Regions from separate parts of the Geodermatophilus sp. SYSU D00684 genome, predicted to be linked through region 2. Evidence: riboswitches for the same ligand, from Rfam matches in the RefSeq annotation. Region 2 holds a riboswitch; the other holds the start of a gene.
The links. Region 2 has a riboswitch for cyclic di-AMP ahead of ACI79L_RS21105 (C40 family peptidase). Riboswitches for the same ligand answer to the same signal wherever they lie in the genome.
Positions count from the first base shown of each region.

Region 1: another riboswitch for cyclic di-AMP. It lies ahead of ACI79L_RS00580 (aggregation-promoting factor C-terminal-like domain-containing protein); the one in region 2 lies ahead of ACI79L_RS21105 (C40 family peptidase).

Region 1 is NZ_JBJGZI010000001.1:113,661-119,020, reverse strand. It holds gene ACI79L_RS00590 (LLM class flavin-dependent oxidoreductase) at 1-392, opposite strand, end outside; gene ACI79L_RS00585 (hypothetical protein) at 753-1,550, shown strand; cyclic di-AMP (ydaO/yuaA leader) riboswitch at 1,702-1,862, shown strand; gene ACI79L_RS00580 (aggregation-promoting factor C-terminal-like domain-containing protein) at 2,142-3,032, shown strand; gene ACI79L_RS00575 (class I SAM-dependent methyltransferase) at 3,040-3,699, shown strand; gene ACI79L_RS00570 (SDR family NAD(P)-dependent oxidoreductase) at 3,723-4,565, shown strand; gene ACI79L_RS00565 (DUF72 domain-containing protein) at 4,582-5,310, shown strand.
Region 2 is NZ_JBJGZI010000035.1:29,210-34,569, reverse strand. It holds gene ACI79L_RS21115 (D-alanyl-D-alanine carboxypeptidase family protein) at 1-1,226, shown strand, start outside; gene ACI79L_RS21110 (hypothetical protein) at 1,338-1,625, shown strand; cyclic di-AMP (ydaO/yuaA leader) riboswitch at 1,786-1,967, shown strand; gene ACI79L_RS21105 (C40 family peptidase) at 1,984-3,189, shown strand; gene ACI79L_RS21100 (M48 family metallopeptidase) at 3,359-4,684, shown strand; gene ACI79L_RS21095 (glycosyltransferase family 4 protein) at 4,681-5,360, shown strand, end outside.

The DNA of each region.
Region 1 (5,360 bases), on a different contig from region 2:
CGGATGTCCTGGCCGAACCACGGGTAGACCGGGCCGGTGTTGCCGCGGCCCATCATCAGGTCGACGCGGCCGTCGGCGAGGTGCTGCAGCATCGCGTAGTCCTCGGCGATCTTCACCGGGTCGTTCGTGGTGATCAGCGTGGTCGACGTCGACAGCTGCAGCCGGGAGGTCTGCGCGGCGACGTAGGCCAGCGTGGTCGTGGGGGAGGACGAGAAGAACGGCGGGTTGTGGTGCTCGCCGAGCGCGAAGACGTCGAGGCCCACCTCCTCGGCCTTCTTCGCGATGGTGACGACGGCCTTGATCCGCTCCGCCTCGCTCGGCGTCCGCCCCGTCGTCGGGTCGGTCGTGACGTCGCTGACCGTGAAGACCCCGAACTGCATCTCGTGCTCCATGTGGTTGAGAGTGCAACTACTGTACCCCGCCCAACGAGCCGCCCCCGCCGGGCATTCCCCCCGGGGGCCGTGACCGTACTGAGACCTCTCGACCGCGCACGGTGACCGGCCCGGCACGTCCGGGCGCGACCGGTCCGCACGTCCCGCGCCCACCCGTGTCGGCCCGTTCGGCCGCACCCGGCGGGTGGAACTCTGTGATCACCCCCCGCCGGCGTGCCGGTGGGGGACCGGATCGGAGCGCACCGAGGGGGAACCGGGATGTCGCTGCGGGGACAGGGAGCTGCTCCGGACGGGGCTGGGGACGGCCCCGCCGAACCGCCTCCGGGACGCGGGCTCGACGGCCTGCTGGGCACCGGGCCGGTGTTCACCGGGGCGGTGCGCGGCTACGACCGCCTGCAGGTCGACGACTACGTCGCCTGGGCGGAGACCGAGCTGCTGGTCCTGCGCCGGGAGAACGAGCACCTGCTCAGCCGCTACGCCGCCGCGTCGGCCGAGCTGCAGAACGCCCGCCGCCGGCTGGCCCAGCTGGTCCGCGAGCGGCAGAGCCTGCCCGGCCCCGAGGACGCCGCCGCGATGATGCGCCGGGCCGAGGAGGCGGCCGCCGCGCTGACCGCCGCCGCCGAGGAGGAGGCCGGGCGGATCCGCGCCGAGGCGCTCACCGAGGCACAGGCCCGGCTGTCCGGGGTGGCCGAGATGCGCGAGGCGGTGCTCGCCGCCCGCGAGCAGACCCGCAGCGAGGCCGCCGCGATCCTGGAGGCCGCGCGCCGCGAGGCGGCCCGGCTGGAGGAGGGGGCCGCCGCCGAGCGCGCGCGGCGGGACCGCGAGGCCGCCGAGGCGCGGGCGCGGGCCGACGCCGAGGCGCTCGAGCGCCGGTCCGCCGTCGAGGCCGAGCTCGCGCCCCTACGCGACGAGCGCGACCGGGCGCGCGACTGGCTGCGCCTGCTGACCGGGCAGCTGGACGAGGCGCTCGCCGTCGTCACCGGGGTCGTGCCCGACGACGTCCACGCCCTCGGCGACAAGCGGGGCCTGCCCCGCCTCGGGGAGGACCCGGCGCCCGAGCCCCGCGCGGGGGCGCGTCCGGCGCCGTCCGCCACGGACGTGTCCGACGTGACACCTCTGCACGGTCCCGGCCGACCCGAGGTCGCCGCGGCCTCCTGACCAGCGGTGACGCGGAGGTGCGTTCCGGGACGGGGGAGTCCGCACCACGCGTCCCGACCGCACCTCCGGCCCCGGCCGTTGTCACGAACCGGTAACGACCGTACGGTGGCTGGCGTCCGGCAGGTCGTCAGGTCCCCGTCCCGGGGAGCCCGGCCGGACGCCGCCGAGTCGTGTCCGCACCCGTGGACGCGAGCCGGGGACCCACCGCAGTACTGGGGTGAATCGCGCCCGCCGAGCTCCGGCCCGGCGCGCGTAGGGCTCCTTCCCGCCCGAACCCGTCAGCTAACTCGGTAGGCGGCTCACGGAAGAAACGGAGAGTCTCCGCATGCCCCGCCTCCGGGCCGAAGCGGCCCGCAGGTGCAGCTGCCCGCGCGCACACCGCGCCCCCGCGTCCGCCTGACGCCGGCCGCCCCTGCCCTGCCGCTCCCTGCGACGACGTCGCCGGGGACCCCGTACCGCCACACCCCCCCAGACCCGCGCCGCACCCGCACGCCCGAGGTCCGCCTCCGGGCCGCTGCCGCGCGCACTCTCCCTCGGAGCCCTCACCCCCTCATGTCCCGCCACGTCCCGAACACGCCTGCCGACGCCCCCGTGACCGTCGAGCTCGCCACCCCCGACGTCCTCGCCGACACCGCCACCCGCGAGCTGCCCGCGCTCGCCGACGCCGCCGAGCCGGCCGCCGAGGCCCCCGCCCGCCGGCGCCTGTTCCGCCGCGGCAGCCCGCCACTGGGCCCGCGCCGCCCGGCCCTCCTGCTCGGCGCCGCCGCGGCCGGCGCGCTGATCGTGGGCGTCGTCTCCACCAGCGGCCCGGCCGCCTCCGCCGGCACCGACACCGCCGGCACCGCGGTCAGCGTCGCCGACGAGCTGGGCATCCCGCAGCAGCAGGCCGCCGCGCAGGCCGCGACCGCCCCCGACCTGACGACGCTGGCCGACGTCGCCGCCTCGCGCGCCGAGCGCAGTGCGCAGGAGGCCGGTGCCGCCCAGGCGCAGCTCGCCGCCGAGCAGGCCGAGCGCGACCGCCAGGCCGCCGAGGCCGAGGCCGCCCGCGTCGCCGCCGAGGCCGAGGCCGCCCGCGTCGCCGCGGAGCAGGAGGCCGCCCGCCAGGCCGCCGAGGCGCAGGCCGCCGCCGAGGCCGCCGCCGCGCAGCAGGCCGCCGAGGAGCAGGCCGCCGAGGAGGCCGCGCCGGCCGCGCCCTCCGGCTCCTTCAAGGACTACGCGCTGAGCAAGGTCGGCAGCGGCGAGCAGTTCTCCTGCCTGGAGAAGCTGTGGGGCAAGGAGAGCGGCTGGAACCCCAACGCGCAGAACCCCACCAGCACCGCCTACGGCATCCCGCAGTTCCTGGACTCCACCTGGGCCAGCACCGGGATCGCCAAGACCTCCGACGGCTACCGCCAGATCGACGCCGGCCTGATCTACATCGAGGAGCGCTACGGCTCGCCGTGCGACGCCTGGGCGCACTCGCAGGCCACCGGCTGGTACTGATCCCCAGGTGATCCAGCGAGGGCCGGCCACCCGGGTGGTGCCCGCGGGGTTCGTCCGCGCGCACACCCAGGTGCGCCGGCCCTCGCTCGTCCCCGAGGTGCGGCTGCACGTCGCCGACGACGTCGTCGCCCTGTGGGAGGCGATGGAGACCGCGGCCGGCGGGGCGGGGGAGGAGCCGCCGTTCTGGGCGGCCGCCTGGCCCGGCGGGCAGGCGCTGGCCCGCCACCTGCTCGACGCGCCCGCCACCGTCGTGGGCCGCACGGTGCTCGACCTCGGGTCGGGCAGCGGCCTGGTCGCCGTCGCCGCCGTCCTCGCCGGCGCCCGCCGGGTGCTGGCCAGCGACGTCGACCCGTTCTCCCGGACGGCGGTCGGTGTCAACGCCGGCCTCAACGGCGTGACCGGCATCAGCGTCACCGGCGACGTGCTGGACCGGGAGCCACCGGCCGTCGACGTCGTCGTCGCCGGGGACGTCTGCTACGACCGGGAGATGACCGGGCGGGTGCTGCCCTTCCTCGACCGGGCGCGGGCCCGCGGCTGCGCCGTGCTGATCGGCGACCCCGGCCGCCCGTACCTGCCGCACGAGCGGCTGGAGCCCGCCGCGGTGTACGAGGTCCCCGAGACCGAGGGGCCCGGGCTGCGCCGGACGACGGTGTGGCGGCTGCCCTGAGCGCCGCCGGATACGGTCGCCGCGTGCGCCCCTACGCCTTCACCGGTACCGCCGTCGTCACCGGGGCGGCCAGCGGCATCGGCGCCGCGCTCGCCCCGCGGCTGGCCGCCCGCGGCACGGACCTCGTGCTGCTCGACCGCGACGCCGAGCGGCTCGAGGGCGTCGCGGCGGCGGTCCGCGCGGCCTCCCCGGGCCGGTCGGTGGACACTGTCGTCGCCGACCTCGCCGACGCCGGGCAGCTGCGCGAGGCCGCCGACCGGGTCGTCGCGGGTCACCCGGCGACGACGCTGCTGGTCAACAACGCCGGCGTCGCGCTGGGCGGGCGGTTCGACCAGGTGACCCTCGAGGAGTTCGAGTGGGTCATGGACGTCAACTTCCGCGCCGCCGTCCGGCTCACCCACGCGCTGCTGCCCACGCTGAAGGGGAACCCCGGGTCGCACCTGGTCAACGTCTCCAGCCTCTTCGGGCTCATGGCGCCGGCCGGGCAGGCGGCGTACGCGTCGAGCAAGTTCGCCGTCCGCGGGTTCACCGAGGCGCTGCGGCACGAGCTGGCCGAGGACGGCGTCGGCGTGACCAGCGTGCACCCCGGCGGCATCGCCACCCGGATCGCCGAGACCGCCCGCGTGGCCAGCGGTGCCGACCCCGCGGAGGCCGAGCGGGGCAAGCGCGAGTTCGCCAGGCTGCTGCGCTACCCGGCCGACCGCGCCGCGCAGCGGATCGTCGAGGCGGTGGAGCGGCGCCGGCCGCGGCTGCTCATCGGCGCCAGCGCCGTCGTCCCCGACGTCCTGGTGCGGCTGGCGCCGGGCTCGTACGGGCGGGTGCTCGCCGCCGCCACCCGGCTGGCCGGCCTGCGCCGGGCGGCCTGACCCCGCGGGGTCCCCGGTGACCGTCCACGTCGGCACGTCGGGCTGGAGCTACGACCACTGGGAGGGCGTCCTCTACCCGCCGGGGACGCCGTCCCGGGACCGGCTGGCCCACTACGTCCGCCGGTTCGGCACCGTCGAGCTCAACGCGAGCTTCTACCGCTGGCCGCGCACCGCGACCTTCGCCGGGTGGCGGCAGCGGCTGCCCGAGGGCTTCCAGCTGTCGGTCAAGGCCCCGCGCGGGCTGACCCACGCCAAGCGGCTGTACGCCCCCGAGGCGTGGGTCGAGCGGATGACCGCGGCCTGGCACGAGCTGGGGCCCCGGCGGGCGGTGCTGCTGGTCCAGCTGCACCCGGCCGCCGCCCGCGACGACGCCCGGCTCGACCACTTCCTCGGCCTGCTGCCGGACTGGATGCGGGTGGCCGTGGAGTTCCGCCACCCGAGCTGGCACGACGAGGACGTGTTCGCGCTGCTCGAGCGGCACGGCGCCGCCTACTGCGTGATGAGCGGCGCCGGCCTGCCGTGCGTGCTGCGCGCGACGGCGCCGTTCGTCTACGTCCGGCTGCACGGGCCCGACGCCGCCCACCTGTACGCCGGCTCCTACCCCGACGCCGACCTGCGCTGGTGGGCCGACCGGATCGGCGAGTGGGCCGGGCAGGGCCGCGACGTCTACGCGTACTTCAACAACGACGGGTACGGCCACGCCGTCCGCAACGCCGGGACGCTGCGCGCGCTGACCGGCGGCTGAGGTCCGCAGCCGCGAGACTGGGCCGGGTCCCGCCGACCGGGCGGGGAGAG
Region 2 (5,360 bases):
CCGCCGACGCCGTCCTCGCCGAGGCGCGGCAGCGGGCCGACCGGCTGGCCGGGGAGGTGGCCGACCTGGAGGCCGCCGCCGACGCGGTGACCGCGGAGCTCGACGTCGCGCTCGGCGACGTCGACCGGCAGCTGTCGGACCTGCAGCGCCAGCAGGTCGACGTCAACACCCAGACGGCGGCCAACTGGCGCGCCTACCTCGACCAGCTGCGCGAGGCGGGGGCCGCCGCGCCGCCGGCGGCCGAGCTGCTCGACCCCGTGCGGGGCCTGCCCGCGGGGCTCACCCCGGTCGGCGCGGCCGCCGGCGGCGCCCAGCGCGGCGCCGCGCAGCTGCCGCGCCGGCCGGTGTCGCTGCTCGTGCTGCCCGCCGAGACGCTGGCGGCGGTCACCGCGGCGATGGACGCCCTCGGGCGGCCCTACGCGCCGGGGACGGCCGGCCCGGACTCCTGGGACTGCGGCTCGCTGGTCTCCACCGTCTACCGCGACGCCGGCATCGACCTGCCCGCCGACCAGGCCGGCCTGTTCGCGGTCACCACGCCCGTCGACCCGGCCGACGTCCTGCCCGGCGACCTGGTCTTCCTCGGCACCCCCGAGTCGGGCCTGGGGCACGTCGGCATCGCGCTGGACGCGCAGACCATGCTCGCCGCCGACGCGTGGGCCGGCGCCGTCGTCGTCCGCCGCCTGCCCGCCGACCAGGTGCTGCACGTCGGCCGGCCGAGCCTCGGCCCGCGGCCGGAGGTGCCCGCCCCCGGCCCGGCCGGCGGCGCCCTGCGGGTCGAGTGCGGCAACACCGTCTACCCGCCGAGCTTCGACGGCGCCCGGGCCTGGGGCGGATACCCCAACGGCCTCATCCCGCCGAGCGCGCTGTGCCCGATCGGGGTGGGCGGCCACTCGCTGCGCTGCGACGCCGCGGCGGCCTGGCGGGCGATGAGCGCGGCGTTCGCGTCGGCGTTCGGGCAGCCGCTCTGCATCACCGACTCCTACCGCACCTACGCCGGCCAGGTCCGCCTCTACGGGGAGAAGCCGGCGCTGGCCGCGGTCCCGGGCACCAGCAACCACGGGTGGGGGCTGGCGGTCGACCTGTGCGGCGGCGTCGACGGCTTCGGCACGCCGCAGTACGCGTGGATGGTCGCCAACGCCGGCCGGTTCGGGTGGCTGCACCCGACCTGGGCCGACCCGGGCAACGGCCGCGAGGAGCCCTGGCACTGGGAGTACGCGGGCGGCTGAGCCGGGACTGTCGGTGGCCGTCCCTAGCGTGCCGGGCAACCGACAGGGAGACCCGTCCCGACCGCGGCCCGGCACCGGGCGGCGCGGCCGGGGCACCGGAGGGACACGGCCATGCTCATCGACTGCGACTCGTGCACCGCGCGCGGCGCCGGCTGCGCCGACTGCGTCGTCACCGCCCTGCTGGGCGCCCCGCCCGCGGAGCGGGACACCGGCCCCGTGCTGCTGCCGGTGCCCCCCGTCCCGGCGGCCCGGACCGCCGACGGCGCCCTGCCGCGCCCGGGCGTCGTCGTGGAGCTCGACGACGTCGAGCGGCGGGCGGTGCGGGCGCTGGCCGAGGGCGGCCTGGTGCCGCCGCTGCGGCACCGGCCGTCGCGGGACGGGCGCCGGCGCACGGGCTGACCGGCGGGGGACCACCCGAAACCGGGTACGCACCGGAGTGGCGCGGCTGCTGACCGTGCGTGTTCTCACAGTCCACGCACCCCCCGTTTGTCACAACTGCATCACGTCCGTACTGTGGCGCCGTCCGGCCGGGTGGTCGTCACCCGACGCAGGGTGACCTCGGCCGACACCGCCGAGTCACCGGACGCCCCTCCCCGGAGGTGCGCGAGGTGAGCCGGGGACCCACCGCAGCACTGGGGTGAGTTCTCGTGCGCGCCGGTCCCGACCGGGGCGCGGAGATAGGGCACGTCTTCCCAGCCCGAACCCGTCAGCTAACTCGGTAGGCGGTTGCTGAGGAAGAAACGGAGAGCCGCCGCCCGTGGCGACCCCCCGCCCCGTCCTGGGGCATGCACGCGAGAAGTCCACATCCGCCACCCGCACCACCGGGCCGCACCGCCCGTCGCGGCCCCGCCACCTCGGCCGGGCCACCCTCGTCGGCACCACCGCCGCGCTGACCCTCGGCCTGCTGTCCGGCACCGCGGCCGCCGACCCCGAGCGGGCCGGCACCCCGGAGCAGGCCGCCCAGCTCGCCGCCGAGGCCGGCCACCGGCTCGAGGTCGTCAGCGAGCAGGTCAACGAGGCCCGCGAGGTCCTCGCCCAGCAGCAGGCCGCCGCCGACGAGGCCGACCGGGCCGCCGCCGAGGCGCAGGACCAGCTGCAGGACCTCGACGGCCAGATCCGCCAGGTGGCGCGCAGCGCCTACGCCGGCAACGGCAACGGCGACGGCTTCGCCGGGCTCGACCTGCTGCTGACCAGCGACTCCGCCGAGGACTTCGTCGCCTCGCTGGCCACCCTCGGCCAGATCGCCGACCACACCACCTCCGTCCTCGACCAGGTGAACGAGGCGGCGGCTGCCGCCCGGCAGGCGCAGGCCGGCGCCGAGGCCGCCGAGGCCGCCGCGCAGCGCACCCTCGACGACCTGAGCGCCCAGGAGGCGCAGCTCCAGGACGACATCGCCGACTACCAGGCGCAGTTCGCCGCGCTCACCGAGGCGCAGCGGCAGGCGGCGCTCGCCGCGCAGGAGGCCGGCCTGGCCGCCGGCGCGCAGGCGGAGGCGGGCGACGAGCCGGCCGGCGGCTCGCGCGGCGACAGCGCTCCGGCCGCGACCGGCACGCAGGCCGCGGCCCCGGCCCCGGCCCCGGCCCCGGCGCCGTCGGCGGGCAGCGGCGGCAGCGGTGCCGCGCAGACCGCGGTGCAGACGGCGCTGGCCCAGGTGGGCGACCCCTACGTGTGGGGCGCCGGCGGGCCGAACGCCTTCGACTGCTCGGGCCTGACCCAGTACGCCTACGCGGCGGCCGGGATCAGCCTCCCGCACTCCAGCAGCATGCAGTCGCGCATGGGCGCCGCCGTCTCGCGGGCGGACCTGCAGCCGGGCGACCTGATCTTCTACTACAGCCCGGTCAGCCACGTCTCGATGTACATCGGCAACGGCCAGATGGTGCACGCCTCCACATCGGGGCAGCCGGTGAAGGTCGTGTCGGTCGACTCGATGGGCGGCATCACCGCGATGCGCCGCATCGCTTAGACGAAGGACCACCACCGAGGGCCGGTGACCCCGACGGGTCGCCGGCCCTCGGCGTCCGCGGAGGAGCGCCTTGCGGAGGGAGAGCGCTGCGGAGGGAGAGCGCTGCGGAGGGAGAGCGCTGCGGAGGGAGATCGCGGTGCGGGGCCGGCGCGCGCCTAGGATCGGCCGGGTGAGCAGGGCGGGCGGGACGAGCACCCGCCCCGGCCCCGCGGCCACCCGCCCCGGCCGCACCGGCTCCCGCCGGGCCGCGCTGCTGGTCGCGCTCGTGCTCGGTGCGGCGCTCGTCGTCGTCATCGCCCTCCGCACGCCCTGGACGCTGCTGCCCACCCCGCCCGGCGGCGCGTCCCCGGTCACCGACGACGCCGGGCTGCCCGCCGAGGTCGTCCGCCGCGCCGAGGCCCTCGCCGCCGACATCCGTCCCGCGTCGCTGACCAACCTGGTGCTCGGGCTGGCGGTCTCCGCGCTGCTCGGGCTCACCCGCCTGGGCAGCCGGCTGGTCACCGCGGTCGGCCGCGCGGGAGGCCGCCGCCGGCCGCTCACCGTGCTGCTGGGCACGGTCGCGCTGGTCGTCGTCGGCCGGCTGGTGACGCTGCCGATCTCCGCCTACGGCGAGGTGGTGCGGCACCGCTACGGGCTGTCCACCCGCTCCTGGCCGCTGTGGCTGCGCGACGTCGCGGTCTCCACCGCCATCGACGCCGGGCTCACCGCGCTCGGCCTGCTCGTGCTCGTCGCGCTGGCCCGCCGCGCGCCCCGCACCTGGTGGGCGTGGGCCGCCGGCGGCGCGGCCGCGCTGGTCGTCGCCGGCTCCTTCCTCTACCCGGTGGTCATCGAGCCGGCGTTCAACCGCTTCACGCCGCTGCCGGCCGGCGAGCTGCGCACCGACCTGCTGCGGCTGGCCGAGGAGAGCGGCTCCCCGGTCGAGGACGTCCTGGTCGCCGACGCGTCCCGGCGGACGACGTCGCTCAACGCCTACGTGTCCGGGTTCGGCTCCACCCGCCGGGTGGTCCTCTACGACACCCTGCTGGCCGACGTCCCCCCGGAGGAGATCGAGTCGATCGTCGCCCACGAGCTCGGGCACGTCGCCACCGACGACGTCCTGACCGGCACGCTCATCGGGGCGCTCGGCGCGGCCGCCGCCGTCGCCCTGCTCGGCTGGCTGCTGACCTGGGCGCCGCTGCTGCGCCGGGCCGGCGCCGACTCGGCGGGGGACCCGCGCGTGGTGCCGCTGGTGCTGTTCCTCGTCGCGGTCGGGTCCCTGGTCGCGACGCCGGTGCAGAACCTCGTCTCGCGGCACGTCGAGGCCCGGGCGGACCTGCACGCGCTCGACCTCACCCGGGACGCCGCCGGCTTCGTCGAGATGCAGCGCCGGCTGGCCGAGACGAACGTCGCCGACCCGAGCCCGCCGGCGGCGTGGCAGTGGTTCTTCGGCTCGCACCCGACGGCCGCCGAGCGGGTCGCGATGGCCGGGGACTGGCTGGGGCTGGGCGACCGGTGAGCGACCGCGGCCGCACGCTCGTCGTCACCAACGACTTCCCCCCGCGGCAGGGCGGCATCCAGACCTTCGTCGCGGCGCTGCTCGAGCGCCGCCCCCCGGACTCCCTCGTCGTGCTGGCCTCCCGCTCACCGGGCTGGGAGGCCCACGACGCCCGGCTGCCGTATCCCGTGGTCCGGCAGCGGACCGCGATGCTGCTGCCCACCCCGGCGACCGCCCGCGCCGCGACGGCGCTGGCCGCCGAGCACGGCTGCGACACCGCCTTTTTCGGCGCCGCCGCGCCGCTGGGCCTGCTCGCGCCCGCCCTCCGCGACGCCGGGGTGCGGCACCTGGTCGGCGCCACCCACGGGCACGAGACCGGCTGGGTCGCGCTGCCCGGCGCCCGGCAGCTCATGCGCCGCATCGCGGGCGGCCTGGACGTCCTGACCTACATCAGCGAGTACACCCGCAGCCGCCTGGAGCCGGCCCTCGGCGGGCGCACCCGGCTGGCGCAGCTGTCACCCGGGGTGGACGTCGACCGGTTCACCCCCGCGGTCGACGGCACCGCCGTGCGGCGGCGGCACGGGCTGGGGGAGGCGCCGGTCGTCGTCTGCGTGTCCCGGCTGGTGCCGCGCAAGGGGCAGGACGTGCTCGTGGCCGCCTGGCCGCAGGTCCTCGCGGAGCACCCGGGCGCGCGGCT